Linked DNA regions of uncultured Dysgonomonas sp.. The protein of the gene in region 2 interacts with the protein of the main gene of each other region in a pairwise test. Links are inferred from orthologs where the notes say so. Each region holds a gene or a part of one and is shown on either strand. Other genes may lie near its edges. The genes, in order: prmA and rplK.

Region 1 (9,496 bases), 2.3 Mb from region 2 along the record:
TAAAGGCTAAACGAAAAAACTCGCTCTCAATAAAACATAATATGAATCGATCGACAAGCTCAAACACGTTTTCGTTTTTTAGCCTTTTTCACCCTATGGGTACCCCGTCCATAAAGCAAATGGCGTCCGCTGACGCATGACAAGGCTGACGCGTATTTCATCATAGGGCTTCGCCTACAGGGGCGTCAGCTCCCGCGCATTAGTTCCGCAGGCGGGCACCCAATCCGTATAGCGAAGGTGTAGAGCAAAATACGGTAGCTGCTATACCCCGCTGATAATCCGTCTAAAGATGATTTCGTATTATTTTGCTCCACCGAAGCTGCGGTTTTGGGTCGCCGAGAAACGGAGCGCTAGCCTTTTGGTTCGTTTTGGGCAATGCCAAAATGAACATTTAAACGAAACGAAGTGTAGTCTATAAAAATTGAACGTTAAAAATCAACCACTGATTAGCAAAACTCATAACTACTTTCTCAATGTTTTGCTCAATGCAGCAATAACAACAATGCATCCGCCCAATAATCCCACTGCAAGATAAGCCCATTCCATTCCATGACTGTCGGATATGGCTCCTACTAATAGCGGGGCAACCAACGGCCCTACAAAGCTGATACTCGACATAATGGTAAGGGCAGTTCCGACCGGAGTCTTAGCCTTATCCCCGACAATACTGTATAATGTAGGTACTACGCAGGATATTCCCAGACCGATAAGCATAAAGCCGATAGAATTGATTATGACTTTTATAATAAGGGTATCGGCAGTATGAATAAACAAGGAAGATGTAACGAAGCCTATCAGTATAAGCGCACCGGCAATCTGTAGCACTGTTTTCTTTTGCCAGATACGGTATGCGAAATTGGTAAGCATACGCCCCGAAAACATCATAATCATAAATACAAGGAAACCTACCTGTAGCGATTCAGGCGCTTTTATAACCGATTGGAAATATACATCGCTCCATTCGAACATCGTATTTTCTACGATGAGAGCAAGCAACCACACCAGGCCTAATTGTATAAGCAATGTTTCCGGCATACGGAAACCCTTGGCTTTTACCTGTGGTTCTATCTTCTTTTCTGCTTTTGGTGATGCTTCCTGCAGATATTTATAATTGATAAGTATAGCGATAAGTGCGGTTATTGTAATTATAGCAAAATGGACGAAAGTCCCTACTTTCAGGTTAATCATACCATAACCTATCAATGCGCCGATACAGGCGGCAAGGCTCCAGCTTGCGTGGAATGTGGCAATGATGGGTTTTCCGTAGATGCGCTCTACTTCGATAGCCTGTGTATTGAGCGATATGTCGGTCATATTCCAAAAAATACCAAACAGGAACATGGTTATTCCCAATCCGGTAATATTAGGCATTAAGCTAACCAAAAAGAGGGAGAGTGTAAAGCCTGTAATACTTATCAGAACGGTTTTCTTACTACCGATACGAGGCAGAAAGAATCCGACCAGTGGTATGGCTACGAATTTACCTATCGGTATAAGGAACATAAGCAAACCATAGTGCAGATAACTTTCTACACTGAAATCTTTTTTTATGTCCGGTAAGCGGCTTGCCCAACTGGCAAAGCATAATCCCTGGGCTATAAAAAGAGCCATTACGGCATAACGTATTCTTTGTTTGGAGTAAGAGGCCGGCTGTATTTCAGTCATTTTCCTGATGATTTTTTGATTAAAACGATGCAAAGATAAATTCTTTAGATAAGAATCTTCATATGTATGGCAATTATTTATCCTTATACCGGAAGTTTGAGGTATAATTTCTTTTCGGGTTTATCTATATAATGGCTGCTAATCTTTGGGTTAGCTTGTAGTTCTTTGAAAGATTGATATGAAGATTTAAAGATTTGAAAATTGAGAAAGCGTAAAAGACTGTAACCTTTGTTACTTTTTTGAGAAAGAATTGCGACCAGATAAGGTACGAGTTATTATCATTGGTTACTGGCAACTATTCATTGTAAAAACTGTTACTTCTGTTACTTTTTAACAATACGATGTGAATATAGGTTAAATTAATAAAGCGGATGAGGATTGTATTGTTAATTTTTAATTTTTAATTTGAAAGGAGGTCGAATACTGCAACCTTTATCCATTTATGTAACACCAGGGTACTATTTATCCCGCCGTATTTCTTATTTTTGTATTATTAAAACTATTAATCGATCTGTCTGGCCATAACAGCCAATGTACATTTATAGAAGTATAAATCTTGGAACTTGGTGTATATGTTGTTACCTTATGATCATTAAATATAAACTATTCATATATGAAAAAGATTCTGTTAACAGGAGCCTTATTATGTTCTTCGGTAATTCTGTCAGCGCAAATCATTACAGAAAAAGAACTGCAGGAAATACAATCGAGTTTTATAAAAGATGCTCCTACGAAAGCCATCCAGAACATTCTGACAACGAATGCCAATATTACGGCAAATGCCCTGAATCGTGATCTACAAGGTAAGATAGATCATTATTTTCGGTACAGAGTAAATGTAAAAGGGATAACGGATCAGAAAAGCTCGGGGCGTTGTTGGATGTTTACATCTATGAATGTATTGCGTCCGTCTATTATGGAGAAATACAATGTCAGCGAATTTGACTTCTCTCATAATTATCTGTATTTCTGGGATATTTTTGAAAAAGCAAACCTGTTTCTCGAAAATATTATAGGTACAAGTAAGGATCCGTTCGGAGACAGAGCAGTGGAATACTTGTTCAAATCTCCTGTAGGCGACGGTGGGGTATGGAATCTGTATTATAATGCCGGAAAGAAATATGGAGTTGTGCCTCAGGATGTGATGCCCGAAACGGCGCATTCGAACAATACAAGACAAATGCTTGGTTTGCTGAATGAGAGACTACGCTCCGGCGGATATAATCTGAGGGAACAGGTGGCTTCAGGTAAAAAAATACCAGATCTCAGGTCGGAGAAAACAGTTATACTAAAAGATGTGTACCGCATTCTGGCTCTGTGTCTTGGTGAACCGCCCACAGAATTTACATGGAGATATAAGGATAAAAACGGTATTATAAAAGAGTTGCGTAATTATACTCCAAAGCAGTTTTATGACGCAATTACTCCGGAAGATTATTCTCCTGATAATTATATCATGGTGATGAACGACCCTACACGTGAGTATTATCAACTATATGAGATTCAGAATTACAAGAATACAATAGAGGGCATCAACTGGATATATCTGAATCTGCCGAATGAAGATATAAAGAAAGCTGCTCTGGCCTCCATAAAGAATAATGAAGCCATGTATGCCTCTTGTGATGTAGGTAAGCAGATAAACCGGGAATCGGGAATTCTTGACCCCGGTATGTATGATTACCAGTCTTTATTGGGTGTAAATTTATCGATGGACAAGAAAGCACGCATCTTAACACGGCAAAGCGGGTCGAGCCATGCCATGACATTGATAGGTTGCGACACGGATGTGAGTGATACTCCTGTAAAATGGGAATTTGAGAATAGCTGGGGAGCTGCTTCGGGCAATAAAGGTTATCTGACTTTTACAGATAAATGGTTTAGTGAATATATGTTTCGCCTGGTCGTACATAAGAAATATCTGGATGCCAAAGCGGTCGATTGTCTTAAACAGAAGCCTGTACAGTTACCAATGTGGGATTATATGAATTAAACTGGCACGTATTTTGTTATTATGCAGAGTGTATGGGGCGAATTATGTGTTGATAAATAAAATTAACTAAAATTGGGGCAATGTTAAAAGGGTTTAAAAAAGATTGGTTTTCGGCTTCGATATGTTAGCATTATTTATAAAAAATATGTTTTATAATATGTTTTTTTATTTGGTACGGTTTGATTTATGTCGTTCCTTTGTATCGATAACCAAACAATCTTTATTTACCTTAAAGCCTAATACCTAATTTAACTCACACATAAGAGGAGGTTTCGAATCAGAAGCCTCCTCTTATGTCTTTTATTAAGACAATTTAGTAAACTTTACTGCCACCCAGTTGTCTTTTTCGGTGTTGTATTCAAATATTAACTCATTTTTACTACTCTCTTCTTTTATGGCCGGAATATCTTCTACATAAAAACCACTCATGTATAGTGTTCCTCCATTATTTAGAACTGAAGCATAAGAATGGATATCATTCAGTAATATATTTCGGTTGATATTGGCCAGGATGATATCGAATTTCTCACCACCTAATAGTTCTGCTCCGCCTATCTTTACATCCACATTGTTAACGTTATTCAAATTAAGATTCTCAATAGCGTTATCATACGCCCACTGATCTATATCTATGGCAATTATAGGATTCGCGCCGCGCATAGAGGCTAGTATAGCAAGGATAGCAGTACCCGTGCCCATATCGAGAACCGATTTGCCGTGAAAATCGTCTTTCAGTATTTCCCGTATCATCAGTTCGGTAGTCTGGTGATGTCCGGTTCCGAAGGCCATTTTAGGATCGATGTATATATTGTAGTCATATGTTGCAGGAACATTGTGGAATGTACTCTGAATGATACATTTGTCGTCGATAATCAGTGGCTGGAAATAGTTCTTCTCCCACTCTTCGTTCCAGTTTTGGTCTTCTATGCTTTTGTATGTATAGAGGATTTCGGCTTCTACAGGGAGTGAGTTCAGAGACTTATCCAACTCCTCGATATTAAACAGGCTGCTTTGAATGTATGCTGTTGTGCCGAGTTCGTCTTCAATGAAACTTTCAAATCCTATTTCTGCGATTGTGGCTGACAGTACACTATTGACGATCTCATCATTGGGTGTACATATAAATTTAACTTCAATATAATTCATAATAATAATTAGTTTTGTGCAAAAGTACATTTTTATTCTTATTTCCCGTTTTTAAGATATGGTATATCTGTGTCATAAATAATTTAACATTCAACTATTTATGCAGCTTAACTTTTTTTATATCTTTGCGGCTTGAAGAGTAGATAACCTAACACTTTATTAACTAAACCTAACAACTAAAAAAACATGAGACTATTATTACTGACTATCATCGCATTATGCGTATTGCCTTTTCACGCTCAAGAGACTACAACTACTTCACTTACCGATTCTATTGCAGCAGTCACGGAAACTATTGAAGTTCCAAAGAAAAAGTCTGAGAATACATTTCTCTCCCACCTTAGTGTAGGCCTAAGGGCTTCAACCATGGGAATCGGTTTGCAGGCGGCAACACCAATAAACGATTATTTCAAATTACGTGCAGGAATTGATTTTGTCGGGTTTAAGACAAGTACATTCGATATTAGTTTAGATGACCCGGATGGTGTTTTTGATGCGGCTTTTGGCTATACTCCTGATTATAAAATGAAAGGAGAACTGAACTTTACCAATGGAAATGTATTGGTGGATTTTCATCCTACAAAAGGCATATTCCATCTTACAGCAGGTGTGTTTATCGGTGCAAATAAATTGAAAGCGAAAGGCTTTCTTGCAGACTATGACGGAAATCCGGCTAAACTAAAAGAGGGAGTAACAGAATGGCCGTATCTTGACTTCGATGGTCACAGGTTAACTCTGGATGATGCAAATCTGGATGCAACCCTTCAACTGGGAAAAACGATCAAGCCATATTTCGGACTGGGAGTTGGGCGTGCTATCGCAAACAAGCGTGTTGCTTTCAAATTTGAACTTGGTATGATCTATCAGGGGAATTACAGTCTTAAACAAAATGGGAGAAAAGTGGATGTCGTGAGTAATGCATCTGAAAGCTTTGAAGATATAGATGATTATACTAAATGGCTGAAATGGTGGCCTATGCTCAATTTTCAGTTGTCATACAAAATATTCTAATCTGGAATAACATAATCTTAAAGAGGCTGTTCCAAAAGTATTTTTTCATATCATTTTGTCATGTTGAACGGAGTGAAACATCTCGTATACCGAGGATCGAGATTCTTCGCTACACTCAGAATGACAAAGAGGATAACACTTTAATAGTGTAATTTTACTTTTGGGACAGCCTCTTTTTATTTCTGTAAACGAATTAGATTTGTGGGTGATAAAATGTCAATATATTTTCTATTTTTGTAGATAATCAAATCTATTTAAACACAATTGTTGTATCTATGATAGGAACACTCGTCAATACTGGGGCAATTATAGGAGGAAGTCTTATTGGCTTGATAGTTCATTCCAGATTATCTCCCAAAATGACAGGTATTGTATTTCAGGGTATCGGGCTGGTTACTCTTGCAATCGGCATATCAATGTCACTACGCATAGAAAGTATGATTATTGTAGTGGTGAGTATTGTACTGGGTTCCATAACCGGACAGGGTATCGATATAGATAAACATTTGCGGCGCCTTTCCAATTATCTGGAATCCAAAAGTTCGGGAACGAAAAAAGGCAATGCGGCAACAAATCAGTTTACAGAAGGTTTTATCACTGCCTCTATGCTGTTTTGTGTTGGTTCTATGGCTATATTGGGTGCAATTGAAGATGGTATGGGAAAGTCTCCGGATTTGTTGTTGACTAAGTCTATTATGGATGGAATTTCGTCCATAGCTCTGGCCTCCACATTTGGTATCTGTATTTTGTTTTCATCCGTTCCCGTTTTGGTTTATCAGGGAGGGTTGACTTTGTTTGCAGCTTTTATTATGCGTTATATGAGCGATGATATGACGGCGAATATGACCGGGGTAGGAGGGATTCTGTTGATCGGATTAGGGATTAGTATCCTTAAGATAAAGGATATCAATGTGACGAATATGCTTCCGGCCTTGGTCGTTGTGGTGATATTATCATACTTCTTTTGATTATAGCATGGCTATAAAAATAAAAAGAAACTGCTTGATAAACAGTTTCTTTTCTTTTTAGGGTGAAAGACGGGTCTCGAACCCGCGACCTTCGGAACCACAATCCGACGCTCTAACCAACTGAGCTACAATCACCATTTTTGCATTCGCGGTGCAAATATATGTATTTTTATTATAATAACAAGGTTTCCGTGAGAAAAAATATAAAGCATTTTGTAGATATACAGCGAAAATTAAGACTATCAATAGAATAGTTATTCTTTGTAGAATATCATTTTTTTCAAAACAGCAAATATTTATAGATAACAAATGTAATTTCTCCAATTGAAAGTGTAATTTTGCAGACTTATACAATTTGTTTGTTTCGATGAATATTTTAAGAAATTATGTATATACTATTCTTCTCCTTTGTGGAATATTGATAGGAGGTATATGTGGTATCATCTTTGGGGAAGGTGCATCTGTTGTTAAGCCGGTAGGGGATATTTTTCTAAACCTGATGTTTGTACTGATAGTGCCATTGGTGTTTTTCAGTGTATCGTCATCTATCTGTAATATGAAGCAGTCGAATATGGTGGGGAAGGTTGTCGGTAATATTGCCCTTGTATTTCTGCTTACGTCTGTGGTTGCGGCAATTGTAGCATATCTGTTCACTTTGTTTTATAACCCCCTAGGTGGCATTAACCAGTCGGATGTGTTGATAGGGCTACCTGAACAAACAATCAGACAGTTGACATCAGCTGAAATATTTGTAAATACATTTACGGTCTCCGATTTTCAGCAGCTGTTTACTAAATCAAATTTACTACCCCTTATCATATTTTCCGCATTCTTTGGCCTTGCCACCGCTCTTTCGAGGAGTAAGGGGAAGGTGGTAGCAGAGCTGCTTAATGCCGCCAATGGTATAATCTTGAAAATGATGAGTATTATTATGATGGCCGCGCCTTTAGGACTTGGCTGTTATTTCGCGGATACAGTAGGGAAACTAGGAGGGCAGATACTGAATGGATATTTACACGTATTTCTGCTTTATCTGATACTTACTGCTATCTCTTTTTTTGTGCTGAATTCGGCTTATGTTTTCATAGCCGGAGGGAAAAAGGCTTTTATCGCTTTCTGGCGCAATATGCCTACTCCATCCCTGATGGCGATTGCCACTTCGTCGAGTGCTGCTTGTATTCCCGTAAATATCGAGGCATCGAAAAAAATGGGAGTTCCGGAGAATATTGCGGAAACGGTTATCCCTTTGGGTACAAATATACATAAGGACGGTTCAGTAATGGCCGGAGTGCTTAAAGTTATATTCCTGTTCACTATATTCGGGCAGGAACTTACATCCTCCTCCAATATGTTTATGATTATCGGAGTGGCCTTACTGGTGGGAGCGGTAATGGGAGCGATACCGAGCGGAGGTATGACGGGAGAGTTGCTTATCTGTTCAGTTTTTGGATTCTCTCCTCAACTTGCGGGAACACTGATGATAATAAGTACAATTGTGGATATTCCGGCTACACTACTCAATTCTACAGGGAATGTCGTCTGTGCGGTATTGGTTACCCGGCTGACAGATGGTAAAGACTGGGTGAAGAAGCAATTAGTTGTAAACAAAGAATAATATTAAATTTGCTGACATAAGGATCAGCTAAATATATATAACAATGAGAAAACTTGCATCGATCATATTTTCTATCTGCTTGTCAGTAAGCGGAAGTATATACAGCCAGAAAACAGTTACTCCAAGCCTGCCGGAATTATATAAAACCATAGATTCGGAGTTTGTTGATTTACGTTCTAAGCCGGCTCCGCTTATCGGTTTATCAGCAGGCCGGACAGATAAAGGCAGCTCCGTAGTGCAATCGACATATATCAACGCCATACTAAAGGCGGGAGGTAAGCCTGTAATTATTCCTGTAATAACAGATGGCATAATTTTGAGGGATATCGTAAAAGACCTCGATGGCCTGGTGATGACCGGAGGAGAAGATATTAATCCCCCATATTACAAGGAAACAGCAATCCCGGATATGAACGATATAGATTCCCTCCGTGATATCTACGATTTGGTGTTACTGAAGCTGGCTACCGACCGGAATGTTCCTATACTTGGAATTTGCCGGGGAATGCAACTGATAAATGTAGCTTTCGGAGGAACACTCTATCAGGATATTCCTATGCAGGTAAAAGACAAGAGTATCAATCATAAGCAGACAGAGCCGAGAGAACAGGGAACACATACGATAGCTATAGAAAAAGATTCCAAACTAGCACAAGTATTGGGTGTTGATGAGTTCTCGGTGAATACATTTCATCATCAGGCAGTAAAAGACCTTGCTCCGAATTTCCGTACGGTAGCAACGACCCACGATGGCGTTGTAGAAGCTATAGAAGCATATCCCAACCGTTCAGTTATAGGGGTGCAATGGCATCCCGAAGGGCATGTATTTGGCGGGGATACGACAATGCTTCGGATATTTAAATTTATTGTGAACGAAGCCAATGTTTTCCGTAAAGCAAAAGAACTACATAAGCATATTTTGTCGGTTGATACGCATTGCGATACACCGACCGAATTCAAAAAAGCAGGGTTCGATATAGGAAGAAGGGAAGAAAATCAGGTGAATATTCCTAAAATGGAAGAGGGGATGCTGGATGCTATTTTCTTCGCTGCTTATATAGCGCAAGGGCCTCGGGATAAAGTATCGACACAAAAAGC
Region 2 (4,644 bases):
GCTTACTTCTTTTACTGTCAAATTTACTAGTTGTTCTGCAATAGCTTTGATATCTGCCATTTTTGTATAAATTAAAATTGTTTATTATTCTTTTGTTTAAAATTTATCTCTTAGATAATGTTTCTAAGACGCCATGGATAGTATTTCCACCCGATTGAAGGGCCGAAATAACATTCTTGGCAGGGGATTGAAGGGCTGCAATAACATCGCCGATAAGTTCGTTTTTGCTCTTGATATTTTCCAGTGCGCTCAGATTTTCTGAACCGATATAGAAGCTTTCTTGAACATAAGCTGCCTTAAGCGAAGGTATTCCTTCTTTTTTATATTTAGCAATCAGCTTAGCCGGAGCATTAGCCGAATTAGAAAACATGATAGCAGTATTTCCTTTCAATGCAGCATCCAACTCAGCGTAATCACCTTCAAGGCTTTCCAGAGCTTTTTGCAACAGCGTATTCTTTACAACCATCAGTTTGATCTCCTGCTTAGCACATTCTCTTCTCAACTCGCTTGTTTTAGCAGAATTTAGAGAAGCAATGTCGGTAAGATAGAAATGATCGTATCCTTTGATTGTTGCTGCTATAGTTTCTATGATAGTGCTTTTATCTTCCTTTCTCATAATTTTCAGTCAATTTTTTATTAATTTTCTACTGATTTAGGGTCTATTTTTACACCCGGGCTCATAGTACTTGAAAGACAAACACTCTTCACATAAGTTCCTTTTGCTGCAGTTGGTTTCAATTTGATAAGCGTAGCAATAAATTCTTTCGCGTTATCTTTGATTTGCTCAGGAGTGAAAGATACTTTACCGATAGAAGCGTGAATGATACCAGCTTTGTCTACTTTAAAGTCAATCTTACCTGATTTAACCTCTGTCACAGCTTTTGCAACATCTACAGTTACAGTTCCGCTCTTAGGGTTAGGCATCAGACCACGAGGTCCTAAAACACGTCCCAGAGCACCAACTTTACCCATGATAGCAGGCTGAGTGATGATAACATCGATATCAGTCCAACCACCTTTTATTTTTTCGATATACTCGTCCAATCCAACATAGTCGGCACCTGCTTCTTTAGCAGCAGCCTCAGCGTCCGGAGAACATAATACCAAAACTCTAACTTGTTTTCCTGTTCCATGAGGAAGAGACACAACGCCTCTCACCATCTGGTTAGCTTTACGTGGGTCTACACCTAGGCGTACATCCAAATCGACAGAAGCGTCGAATTTAGTTGTAGTAACCTCTTTTACAAGAGCTGATGCTTCGGTTAATGTATATAGTTTCCCTGCTTCAATCTTGCTGAAAGCTAACTTTTGATTTTTAGTAAGTTTACCCATTTCTCAATTGAAGTTTAATTATTGAACATCAGGGAAAGCCCCTTTTACAGTAATACCCATACTTCTTGCTGTACCAGCAACCATTCTCATGGCTGATTCGATTGTAAAACAGTTAAGGTCGACCATCTTATCTTCAGCAATAGCTTTTACCTGATCCCAGGTAATTTCAGCTACTTTCTTACGATTTGGTTCTGCCGATCCGCTCTTCACCTTAGAAGCTTCCAATAGCTGGATTGCTACAGGTGGTTGTTTTACAACAAAATCGAAAGACTTGTCAACATAGTAAGTAATTACCACTGGTAATATTTTACCTGCCTTGTCTTGAGTTCTGGCATTAAATTGCTTACAGAAATCCATGATGTTGATACCTTTAGAACCTAGAGCAGGTCCTACAGGAGGAGATGGATTTGCTGCACCGCCTTTAATTTGTAATTTTAATTGTCCAGCAATTTCTTTAGCCATTTTTGTTTCTAATTTTTAGTTTTGTTAAAACTTAAGATTAAAGCATTCAGAGTTGCGTAACCAATCTTACTGCTCTTTTTCGACTTGCATGTAATTCAACTCGAGTGGAGTTTTCCGCCCGAATATCTTTACCATTACTTTCAGTTTCTTTTTCTCAGTGTTCACTTCTTCAATGATTCCCGAAAATCCTGAGAAAGGACCATTGGTCACTTTTACATTTTCTCCGACAATGTATTGAACATCCATGCCTACTTCCTGCTCATCCAGTTCGTCCATAGTACCCAGTATCCTGTTCACTTCGGACTGGCTCAAGGGCTGAGGGTTGGTTGTATTCGGTAAAAAACCGGCTACGTAATTTATGTTACGTAATTCATGGATAACTTCCCCTATGAGGGCAGCTTCGATCAAAATGTAGCCGGGAAGATAAGCTCTTTCTTTCAGAACCTTCTTTCCGTTACGCATGATATAAGTCTTCTCTGTAGGGATAAGAACTTGAGAGATATACTTTCCTAAGTCTGATTTCTTTATCTCAGCTTCAAGATACTCTTTGACTTTATTTTCTTTTCCACTAACGGCACGCAAAACATACCATTTCTTTTCGATTTCAGTCATAGCTTTTGATAAGGATTAAAGACTATAGAAAAACTTGACAATAGACTCGAATGCAGAATCGATACCCCAAACGATTAGTGCCATTATTATGGAAGCAATCATGACAATTACCGCACTGTTGGTCAGTTCTGCACGAGTAGGCCAAGAAACCTTGTATACAAGCTCGTTATAAGAATCTTTAATGTAATTAATTATTTTTTTCATCACTCTTCTTGAGTTTTTTAGCACGGGCGGAGAGATTCGAACTCCCGACATTTGGTTTTGGAGACCAACGCTCTACCACTGAACTACGCCCGTAAATTAAAGTCGGTTATATCGCAAACCGACTTTAGTATATAGATTGGAATTGCTTATGCAATAATTTCTGTAATCTGACCAGCACCTACTGTACGACCACCTTCGCGGATAGCGAAACGTAGACCTACGTTACAAGCAACTGGGTAGATAAGTTCTACGTTGATAGTCACGTTGTCACCAGGCATAACCATGTCTGTTCCTTCAGGAAGAGTGATTTCGCCAGTAACGTCAAGAGTACGCAGGTAGAACTGAGGACGATATTTGTTGTGGAATGGAGTGTGACGTCCACCTTCTTCTTTCTTAAGGATATAAACCTCAGCTTTGAAGTTAGTGTGAGGAGTAATCTTACCTGGGTGACAAATTACCATACCACGTTTGATTTCTTCTTTGTCGATACCACGAAGCAATAGACCTACGTTGTCACCAGCTTGTCCGTCGTCAAGGATCTTACGGAACATTTCTACTCCTGTAACAACTGATTTTTTAGCTTCTGCTCCAAGACCGATGATTTGAATTTCTTCACCAGTTTTGATTTTACCAGTTTCGATACGACCTGTTGCTACTGTACCACGACCTGTGATAGAGAACACGTCTTCAACCGGCATCAAGAATGGTTTGTCTACATCGCGTGGAGGAAGTGGAATCCAAGTATCCACAGCATTCATTAGTTCCATCACCTGGCTAACCCAAGGCTCAACACCGTTAAGTGCACCTAGAGCAGATCCGCGGATAACTGGAGTATTGTCGCCGTCGAACTCATAGAATGAAAGAAGTTCTCTCATTTCAAGTTCAACTAGTTCTAGCATTTCTTCGTCTTCAACGATATCGCATTTGTTCATGAAAACAACCAACTTAGGCACGTTTACCTGACGTGCAAGTAGGATGTGTTCGCGAGTTTGAGGCATCGGACCATCAGTAGCAGCAACTACGATGATAGCACCGTCCATCTGAGCAGCACCAGTAACCATGTTCTTTACGTAGTCGGCGTGTCCGGGACAGTCAACGTGAGCGTAGTGACGGTTAGCTGTTTCATATTCAACGTGAGAAGTGTTGATAGTAATACCACGTTCTTTTTCTTCAGGAGCGTTGTCGATTGAATCGAACGAACGAGCTTGAGAAAGACCTTTGTCAGCCAATACTTTAGTGATAGCAGCAGTCAAAGTAGTTTTACCGTGGTCAACGTGACCGATTGTACCGATATTTACGTGCGGTTTCGCCCGGTTAAAATGTTCTTTTGCCATAATTAATCTTCTATTATTTAGTTAAATGTATATATTTAATTCTATTGAATAAATTCACTAAAATAAACCAGAGCCCATGACGGGACTTGAACCCGTGACCTCTTCCTTACCAAGGAAGTGCTCTACCACTGAGCTACATTGGCATAAACAGTAAAGAACTTTCTCTTCAATTTACCTTATATCATTATAAGGAGTTGACCTTTTTATTGAAGAGAACCGGGAAGCTTTATCAATAAACTCTTAAGTTATTTCAAGTTTACAAGAACTTCTTTTTCTATACCTTGAGCCTCTTGTCGGATTCGAACCAACGACCCCGAGATTACAAATCACGTGCTCTGGCCAACTGAGCTAAAGAGGCATAACAACAAATTTTGCCGCCATTACGACTTTTAATAGCGAAACGGCGACAAAATTAGAAATTATTTTTTAGAATAACAATACTTTATGTATTTATTTTTCCCGAGTTCTTTCTTTTGGTACATATTCGTCTATCCGTTGAATAGAAAGCGGATCGATAAATGTTTGTTATTATTTGGCTTGCGTTTTCTCCTTTACTTTGAGTATCTGTTTTTCGAGGGCTTCTATATTTTGCATAACGGCCTCTTCGAATGAGTCGGCAGTCTTATTTGCAAAGAGCTCCCCGCTTTTTATATTTAATTTTACTGATGCTTCTTTATTGTTCGCAACTTCCGGTTTTACT

The links.
Region 1: the proteins of rplK (region 2) and prmA interact in binary tests that used the Escherichia coli proteins (3 or more experiments, as listed by UniProt). The link is inferred for uncultured Dysgonomonas sp. from one-to-one orthologs.

Annotation. Positions count from the first base shown.
Region 1 is NZ_LT599032.1:822,198-831,693, reverse strand. The notes cover bases 2,884-5,814. They hold prmA (50S ribosomal protein L11 methyltransferase), read right to left. Parts: upstream 4,805-5,814; coding sequence 3,962-4,804; downstream 2,884-3,961. Other genes in these bases: QZL88_RS03595 (hypothetical protein), read left to right, coding at 4,991-5,814; QZL88_RS03605 (C1 family peptidase), read left to right, coding at 2,884-3,658. Also shown: QZL88_RS03610 (MFS transporter), read right to left, coding at 463-1,665; more of QZL88_RS03605, read left to right, coding at 2,279-2,883; more of QZL88_RS03595, read left to right, coding at 5,815-5,815; QZL88_RS03590 (DUF554 domain-containing protein), read left to right, coding at 6,091-6,783; QZL88_RS03580 (dicarboxylate/amino acid:cation symporter), read left to right, coding at 7,151-8,398; QZL88_RS03575 (gamma-glutamyl-gamma-aminobutyrate hydrolase family protein), read left to right, coding at 8,442-9,496. UniProt on the Escherichia coli protein: Methylates ribosomal protein L11.
Region 2 is NZ_LT599032.1:3,115,289-3,119,932, reverse strand. What follows is about bases 73-2,868. They hold rplK (50S ribosomal protein L11), read right to left. Parts: upstream 1,795-2,868; coding sequence 1,351-1,794; downstream 73-1,350. Other genes in these bases: tuf (elongation factor Tu), read right to left, coding at 2,757-2,868; secE (preprotein translocase subunit SecE), read right to left, coding at 2,422-2,610; nusG (transcription termination/antitermination protein NusG), read right to left, coding at 1,861-2,406; rplA (50S ribosomal protein L1), read right to left, coding at 637-1,332; rplJ (50S ribosomal protein L10), read right to left, coding at 104-616. Also shown: rplL (50S ribosomal protein L7/L12), read right to left, coding at 1-60; more of tuf, read right to left, coding at 2,869-3,944; ribosome-associated translation inhibitor RaiA, read right to left, coding at 4,473-4,644. UniProt on the Escherichia coli protein: Forms part of the ribosomal stalk which helps the ribosome interact with GTP-bound translation factors.